DNA from 2 places in the Streptomyces sp. NPDC001709 genome. Region 2 is predicted to be linked to the other one. Evidence: predicted binding sites of a transcription regulator. Region 2 holds the regulator's gene; the other holds the start of a gene.
The links. Region 2 encodes HspR, which represses chaperone genes until heat shock. Its sites were predicted from a motif close to TTGAGNNNNNNNNNCTCAA; they were not measured.
Positions count from the first base shown of each region.

Region 1: the regulator HspR is predicted to act here: its motif matches at 1,135-1,153, upstream of dnaK (molecular chaperone DnaK).

Region 1 is NZ_JBSFGB010000005.1:182,073-185,474, forward strand. Features, by position in the region: gene ACWC0C_RS09770 (alpha/beta fold hydrolase) at 1-654, shown strand, start outside; gene ACWC0C_RS09775 (VOC family protein) at 696-1,049, opposite strand; gene dnaK (molecular chaperone DnaK) at 1,217-3,073, shown strand; gene grpE (nucleotide exchange factor GrpE) at 3,076-3,402, shown strand, end outside.
Region 2 is NZ_JBSFGB010000031.1:97,528-100,929, forward strand. Features, by position in the region: gene ACWC0C_RS35255 (WhiB family transcriptional regulator) at 23-1,459, shown strand; gene ACWC0C_RS35260 (hypothetical protein) at 1,502-1,768, shown strand; gene ACWC0C_RS35265 (heat shock protein transcriptional repressor HspR) at 1,837-2,286, opposite strand; gene dnaJ (molecular chaperone DnaJ) at 2,292-3,402, opposite strand, start outside.

The sequences.
Region 1 (3,402 bases), on a different contig from region 2:
GCCGGCCGGCTCGCCGAGCAGCGAGCGGCCAGGGTCGTCACCCCCGTTCACCCGGGCTTCGACGGGACCGCGCGGCCGGAGTGGCTGACCGATGTCCGCGCCCTCGCCAGGGTCTACGAGCAGCTGCTCGGCGAACTCGGGCTCTCGGACGTCACCGTCGTCGGCAACTCCATAGGCGGCTGGATCGCCGCGGAACTGGCCCTGCTCGGCAGCGACCGGATCAGCGGGGTCGTCCTCGTGAACGCCGCCGGTATCCGGGTCCCGGGCCACCCTGTCGCGGACCCGTTCTCCCTCACCCCGGCCGAGCTGTCCACTCTCGCCTTCCACGAGCCCGCGAAGTTCGCTGTCGATCCCACGACGCTCCCGGAGTCCGCCCGGGCGGCCATGGCCGCCAACCGCGCCACCCTGCAGATCTACTCCGGCCCTCACGCCATGCAAGACCCCACCCTCCGCGAGCGCCTGGCCAAGGTCACGCATCCGACGCTCGTCGCATGGGGCGAGAGCGACCGGGTCGTCGACACCGAGTACGGGCGCGCCTACGCGGCAGCCATCCCCGACGCCCGGTTCACACTCGTCCACCGCAGCGGTCACATGCCGCAGATCGAGACCCCGGCCGAACTCCTCCACATCGTCTGGGAGTTCGCGGAGGCATGAAAGTGAGTCGGCAGCACGTCATCGCCTGCGCGAAGACACCGTCACGCGGGCTGCCACAGTTCGACCCGATTGCCCTCAGGGTCGGTGACCCAGCCGAATCGACCGACCCCCTCCATGTCCTGCGTTTCCTTGGCCACGTCCGCTCCCTTGGCGCGCAATTGCGCGAGCATCGCATCCAGGTCGCGGACCCGGAAGTTGAGCATGGTCTGCTGGGCGCGGGACCCGAAGTAGTCGGTCTCGGACTCGAACGTCGCGAACACCGTCGGCCCGGCTGCCTGACGCCACAGGCCGTTCTCATCGGCGTCCAGGCCCAGGCAATCGCGATACCACGCACTCAGGGCCGCCGGGTCGGCGGCCCGCATGAAGTGTCCACCGATTCCAAGCACACGTTCCATGCCGCCATCTTGCCAGGACAGCGATAGGGCGGGCCCGCGACGGCGAGGTGAAGTCGATGCCGCCGCGGCAGCCACTTGCGCAAACTTGACATAGTCAGACTCAAGTTTTATTCAGGGCTATAGGCACCTCAAGCCGAAGCAGGCAGGCACGAGGAGGGTGAGTCCAGATGGCGCGTCCGGTCGGTATCGATCTCGGTACGACGAACTCGGTGGTCTCGGTCCTCGAAGGCGGCGAGCCCACCGTCATCACCAACACGGAAGGGGCGAGGACCACCCCGTCGGTCGTGGCCTTCGCCAAGAGCGGGGATGTGCTCGTCGGTGAGGTCGCCAAACGGCAGGCCGTGACGAACGTCGAGCGCACCGCGCGCTCCGTCAAGCGGCACATGGGCGACCACGGCTGGCGGTTCCCCGAGCACGGCGACATCGAAGGCAAGCGGTACACGGCGCAGGAGATCTCCGCACGGGTGCTGCAGAAGCTGAAGCGGGACGCGGAGGCGTACCTCGGCGAGGACGTCACCGACGCCGTGGTCACCGTCCCGGCCTACTTCGACGACGCCCAGCGGCAGGCGACCAAGGAGGCCGGGGAGATCGCCGGCCTGAATGTGCTGCGGATCATCAACGAGCCGACGGCGGCGGCGCTGGCATACGGCCTGGACAAGGAGAACGACCAGACGGTCCTCGTCTTCGACCTGGGCGGCGGCACCTTCGACGTGTCCCTGCTGGACATCGGCGAGGGCGTCATCGAGGTCAAGGCCACCAACGGCGACACGCACCTCGGCGGCGACGACTGGGACCAGCGGCTGGTCGACCACCTGGTCCAGACCTTCAAGAACAACTACGGCATCGACCTGGCCAAGGACAAGATGGCCGTGCAACGGCTGCGCGAGGCCGCCGAGAAGGCCAAGATCGAGCTGTCCAGCGCAACCGAGACGAACATCAACCTCCCCTACATCACCGCCTCCGCCGAGGGCCCGCTGCACCTGGACGAGAAGGTCACGCGCGCCCAGTTCCAGCAGCTGACGAGCGACCTGCTCGACCGCTGCAAGGGCCCGTTCCACAACGCGGTCAAGGACGCCCGGATCAAGCTGTCCGACATCAACCACGTGATTCTGGTGGGCGGTTCGACCCGCATGCCGGCGGTGACGGATCTGGTGCGGGAACTGACCGGCAAGGACCCGCACAAGGGTGTCAACCCCGACGAGGTCGTCGCCGTCGGCGCCTCGCTCCAGGCCGGTGTCCTCAAGGGCGAGGTCAAGGACGTCCTGCTGCTCGATGTCACCCCGCTGTCCCTGGGCATCGAGACCAAGGGCGGCATCATGACCAAACTCATCGAGCGCAACACCACGATCCCGACCCGCCGTTCGGAGATCTTCACCACCGCCGAGGACAACCAGCCCTCGGTGACCGTGCAGGTCTACCAGGGCGAGCGGGAGATCGCCTCGTACAACAAGAAGCTCGGCATGTTCGAGCTGACCGGCATCGCGCCCGCGCCGCGCGGAGTGCCGCAGATCGAGGTCGCCTTCGACATCGACGCCAACGGGATCATGCACGTCTCCGCCAAGGACCTCGGCACCGGCAGGGAACAGAAGATGACCGTGACCGGAGGCTCCGCGCTGCCCAAGGACGACATCGACCGCATGGTCCGCGAGGCCGAGCAGCACGCCGAGGAGGACCGCAGTCGGCGCGAGGCCGCTGAGACCCGTAACCAGGCCGAACAGCTCGTCTACTCCACCGAGAAGCTCATCAGGGACAACCCCGACAAGATCCCGGCGGACGCCAGGAGCGAGACGGAGAGCGCGCTCACGGAGCTGAAGGAGAAGCTGAAGGGCGAGGACACAGCGGCAATCCGGCAGGCCATGGAGCGTGCGGCCGAGGCGGCACAGAAGATCGGTACGGCGCTGTACGAGAGGTCCCGCACGGAGAGCCAGGCGCCCTCCGACTCGGGCACGGCCGCCGCCTCCGCCGGGGACCAGGACGTGGTGGACGCCGAGATCGTCGACGACGACAAGCCGGAGGCGGGCTGACGATGGACGAGGGCCGGCTGCACGGCACGGACCCCGCCCGGCTGCAGCGTCTGCTGGAGGAACGCACGGCCGACCTGCAGCGGGTGAAGGCCGAGTACGACAACTACCGCAAGCGGGTGCACCGGGACCGCTTGGCCGTGCGCGAGATCGCCGTGGCCAACGTCCTGCGTGCCCTGCTGCCCGTGCTGGACTCCGTCGACCGCACCTGCGCACACGAGCCCATGACGCCGGGCCTGAAGGACATCGTGGACACTCTCCGGACCCAGTTGGGTTCCCTGGGACTCGAGGGGTTCGGGGAGGAGGGCGACCCTTTCGATCCGGCGTGCCAC
Region 2 (3,402 bases):
ATCACCACGGGGGACTTCACATATGCGCCTGGCACGTCCTACGACGCTGCCCGCACTGCCCACGCCACGCGCGCGTGAGCGGCACCGGGGGCCGTACATGCCCATCACGGCACTGCCCTGCCGCCGCCGCCCGGACGTCTTCCAGCACCCGCTGCTGGAGAACGCGCCGGATCCCGCGGGCCTTGCCGGCGCTCCGCCCGAACAGCGCCGCCAGCATCTCGTTCTGCTGCGCACCGCCCGCGACCTGTGCGCCTCCTGCCCCCTGTGGGCCGAGTGCCTCCAGGACGCGGTGGCCTACGCCGAGCCCTACGGCTACGCGGCGGCGACCGCTCCCGAGGACCGCCGCCGGATGCGCCGTGCGCTCGGCATCGGCGACGCCTCGGGCGACCTGCCGAACCGGGTCGCGGACGGCGCCGACGACCAGGCGCGGCGCCTGGCCCGGGTGCGCTCACGCTCCGCCGAAACGATTCGCCACCGCGCTGCCGACCACAGCCTGCCCACCCTGGAGCAGATCCTCGACGCCTTCGACCTCCTGCAGGACGAACCGCCGCGCGGTCACGAGGAGCCGAGGCAGCCCTCGGCCGATCCGGCACAGCCGGCCCACACACGAAGACCGAGAGCACCACGAACGCCCGGGGCGACCGGGCACACGGAAAGCGGGAACGAACACATGACAGCGGCCGGGGCCGGGGAGCGGATCGCCTTCTCCTACGAGGATCCCGCCCAGGCCGTACGGCAGGCGCTGCTCGGCCCGCTGGTGCGCACCACCCTGCCCGCGCTGGCCAGCCTGGAGCAGTTCGTCGCGATGCTGGTGTGCCTGCCGGGCAGCGACGTGCGCCCGGAGACGCTCGGCGAGGTCCGGGCCGTGCGCGCCGCCGTGGCCTCCCTCGTCCCCGAGGAGGAGGGCGGCGACACCGCAGCGCGGCCCCGCATGCTCAGCGGATCCATCTCGGTCGAACTCGCCACCAAGGACCCCGTGGCCGCACTGCGCCACGACGTCCTCCACCCGCTGCTGCGCGAACTGGCCGTCGGCCTCGGCAACATCGAGAAGGTGGCGACGATGCTGGCCGCCACGGCGGACGGCGACGACGACCTGCTGACGACCATCCGCTCGGCCCTGGACAAGCTGCGCCCCCATCTGCCCCACCCGGCGTCCCCGGACGACCCCACCGGCCACGGCACGACGACGGCCGCCCCGGGCCCGCGCCGCCGTCCGCCGACCACGCCCAGCATCCGCGCGGCCGTGGAGCGGGCGGTGGAGACGCTCCCCGGCCCGTTCTCCGCCCGCGACGTGCGGCGCGCGCTGCCGCCGGGTGTCTACGGCGACCCGGCCAAGACGATCAGCAATGTCCTGTCCGCCCTGGTCAAGGCGGGCCGCCTGCAACGGCTTTCGCGTGGCACCTACGCGCGGGCCGGGCACGGGGGCCCCGCCGTCCCGGGCGCGCCGAGGATCGCCTGACCCCTGTGTCCAAGCCCGCCGCCCGCACCTTCAGAGGATCCGATGACCGAACCGACGCCGACGCCCTCCGCCCCGGGCACCGCCTCCGATGCCCAGGTCCACGTCTTCTCCCCCAACGCCGCACTGGTCGACGGCGTCCCGGTCACCGCGCCGCCCTACGGCGACATCCAGGACGTCGTCCTGACGATCCTGCAGGAACGCGCCCGGCAGCTCGGCGGACCCACCCCGGCCAGCATCACCGACAACCGCTTCGGCGGCGCCATCCGCCTCCTGGTCCATCCGGACGGCTCGACGGAGCAGCTGGACTGACCGGCGGTCCTGCGGCCACATACGGCAGGGGCCCGGAGGTTTCCCTCCGGGCCCCTGCCCATGCTGCCTCAGTCGTTCTGCTGCCGCTTCGGCCGCCACACCACCAATGCGCTGGTCTGCTGCACCTCCTGGTACGGGACCAGGTCGCGGCGGTAGGAGGCGTGGACCGCGGCCTCGCGCTGCCGCATCGTCGCCGCCGCGCCGTCCAGGGCCGCCTCCAGCTCCGCGACACGGGACTGCAGGGCGGCGACCTGGTTCTCCAGTTCGATGATCCGCTTGATGCCGGCCAGGTTGATGCCCTCGTCCTGCGACAGCTGCTGCACCTGACGGAGCAGTTCGATGTCGCGGGCCGAGTAGCGGCGGCCCCGGCCGGCGGTGCGGTCCGGGGAGACCAGGCCCAGGCGGTCGTACTGGCGCAGCGTCTGCGGGTGGAGTCCGGAGAGCTGGGCCGCCACCGAGATGACGTAGACCGGGGTCTCCTCGGTCAGTTCATACGGGTTTCGTCGACGGCCGTCCATCACTCTCAGTCTCCCTTCGCGGCCTCGAACAGCTCCGCACGCGGATCCTCGCCCGCGGTCGCCTCGCGATACGCCTCCAGTGCGTCACGAGCCTTCCCCGACAGGTCCTTGGGAACACTCACCTCGACGGTGACCAGGAGGTCGCCGCGGGTGCCGTCCTTGCGGACCGCGCCCTTGCCCCGGGCGCGCATGGTGCGGCCGTTGGGCGTGCCGGGCGGCAGTTTCAGGGTGACGGCCGGGCCGCCGAGGGTCGGCACCCGGACCTCGCCGCCGAGGGCCGCCTCGGGATACGTCACCGGCACGGTGACGGTGAGGTTGTCCCCCTTGCGCCCGAACACCGGGTGCTCGCCGACGTGCACGACCACGTACAGGTCGCCCGCCGGTCCGCCCCGCTCGCCGGGCGCGCCCTTGCCGCGCAGCCGGATGCGCTGGCCGTCGGTCACCCCGGCCGGGATGCGGACCTGCATGGTCCGCGAGGACTTCGCGCGGCCGCTGCCCTTGCACTCCATGCAGGGGTGCTCGGCGATCAGGCCGCGGCCCTTGCAGTCGGGGCAGGGATCGGTGAGCGAGAAGCCGCCGCCGGAGCCCCGGGCGACCTGCCCGGTGCCGACGCAGGTCGGGCACACGCGCGGTGTGCCGTTCTTGTCGCCGGTGCCGGAGCAGGCCTTGCAGGGCGCCTGGGAGGACATGCGCAGGGGCACCGTGGCGCCCTCGATGGCCTCCGTGAAGCTCAGCGTGACCTCGGTGTCGATGTCCTGGCCGCGGCGCGGCTGGGTACGTGTCGTACCCGTGCCGCCGCGGTTGAACAGGCCCCCGAAGACGTCACCGAGTCCGCCGCCGAAACCTCCGCCCTGGGTGGTGGTCCCGCCGCCTCCGAAGAGGTCGCCCAGGTCGAAGTTGAAGGAGCCGCCGGCGCCCGGCCCGGGGCGGAAGCCGCCGTTGCCGAACAGGGCGCGAGCCTCGTCGTACTCCTTGCGCTTCTTGGGGTCGCCGAGTATGTCGTTCGCCTCGGAGATCTCCTTGAAGCGCTCCTCGGCCTTGGCGTTGCCCTTGTTGGCGTCCGGGTGGAACTCGCGGGCGAGCTTCCGGTACGCCTTCTTGATCTCGGCCTCGGTG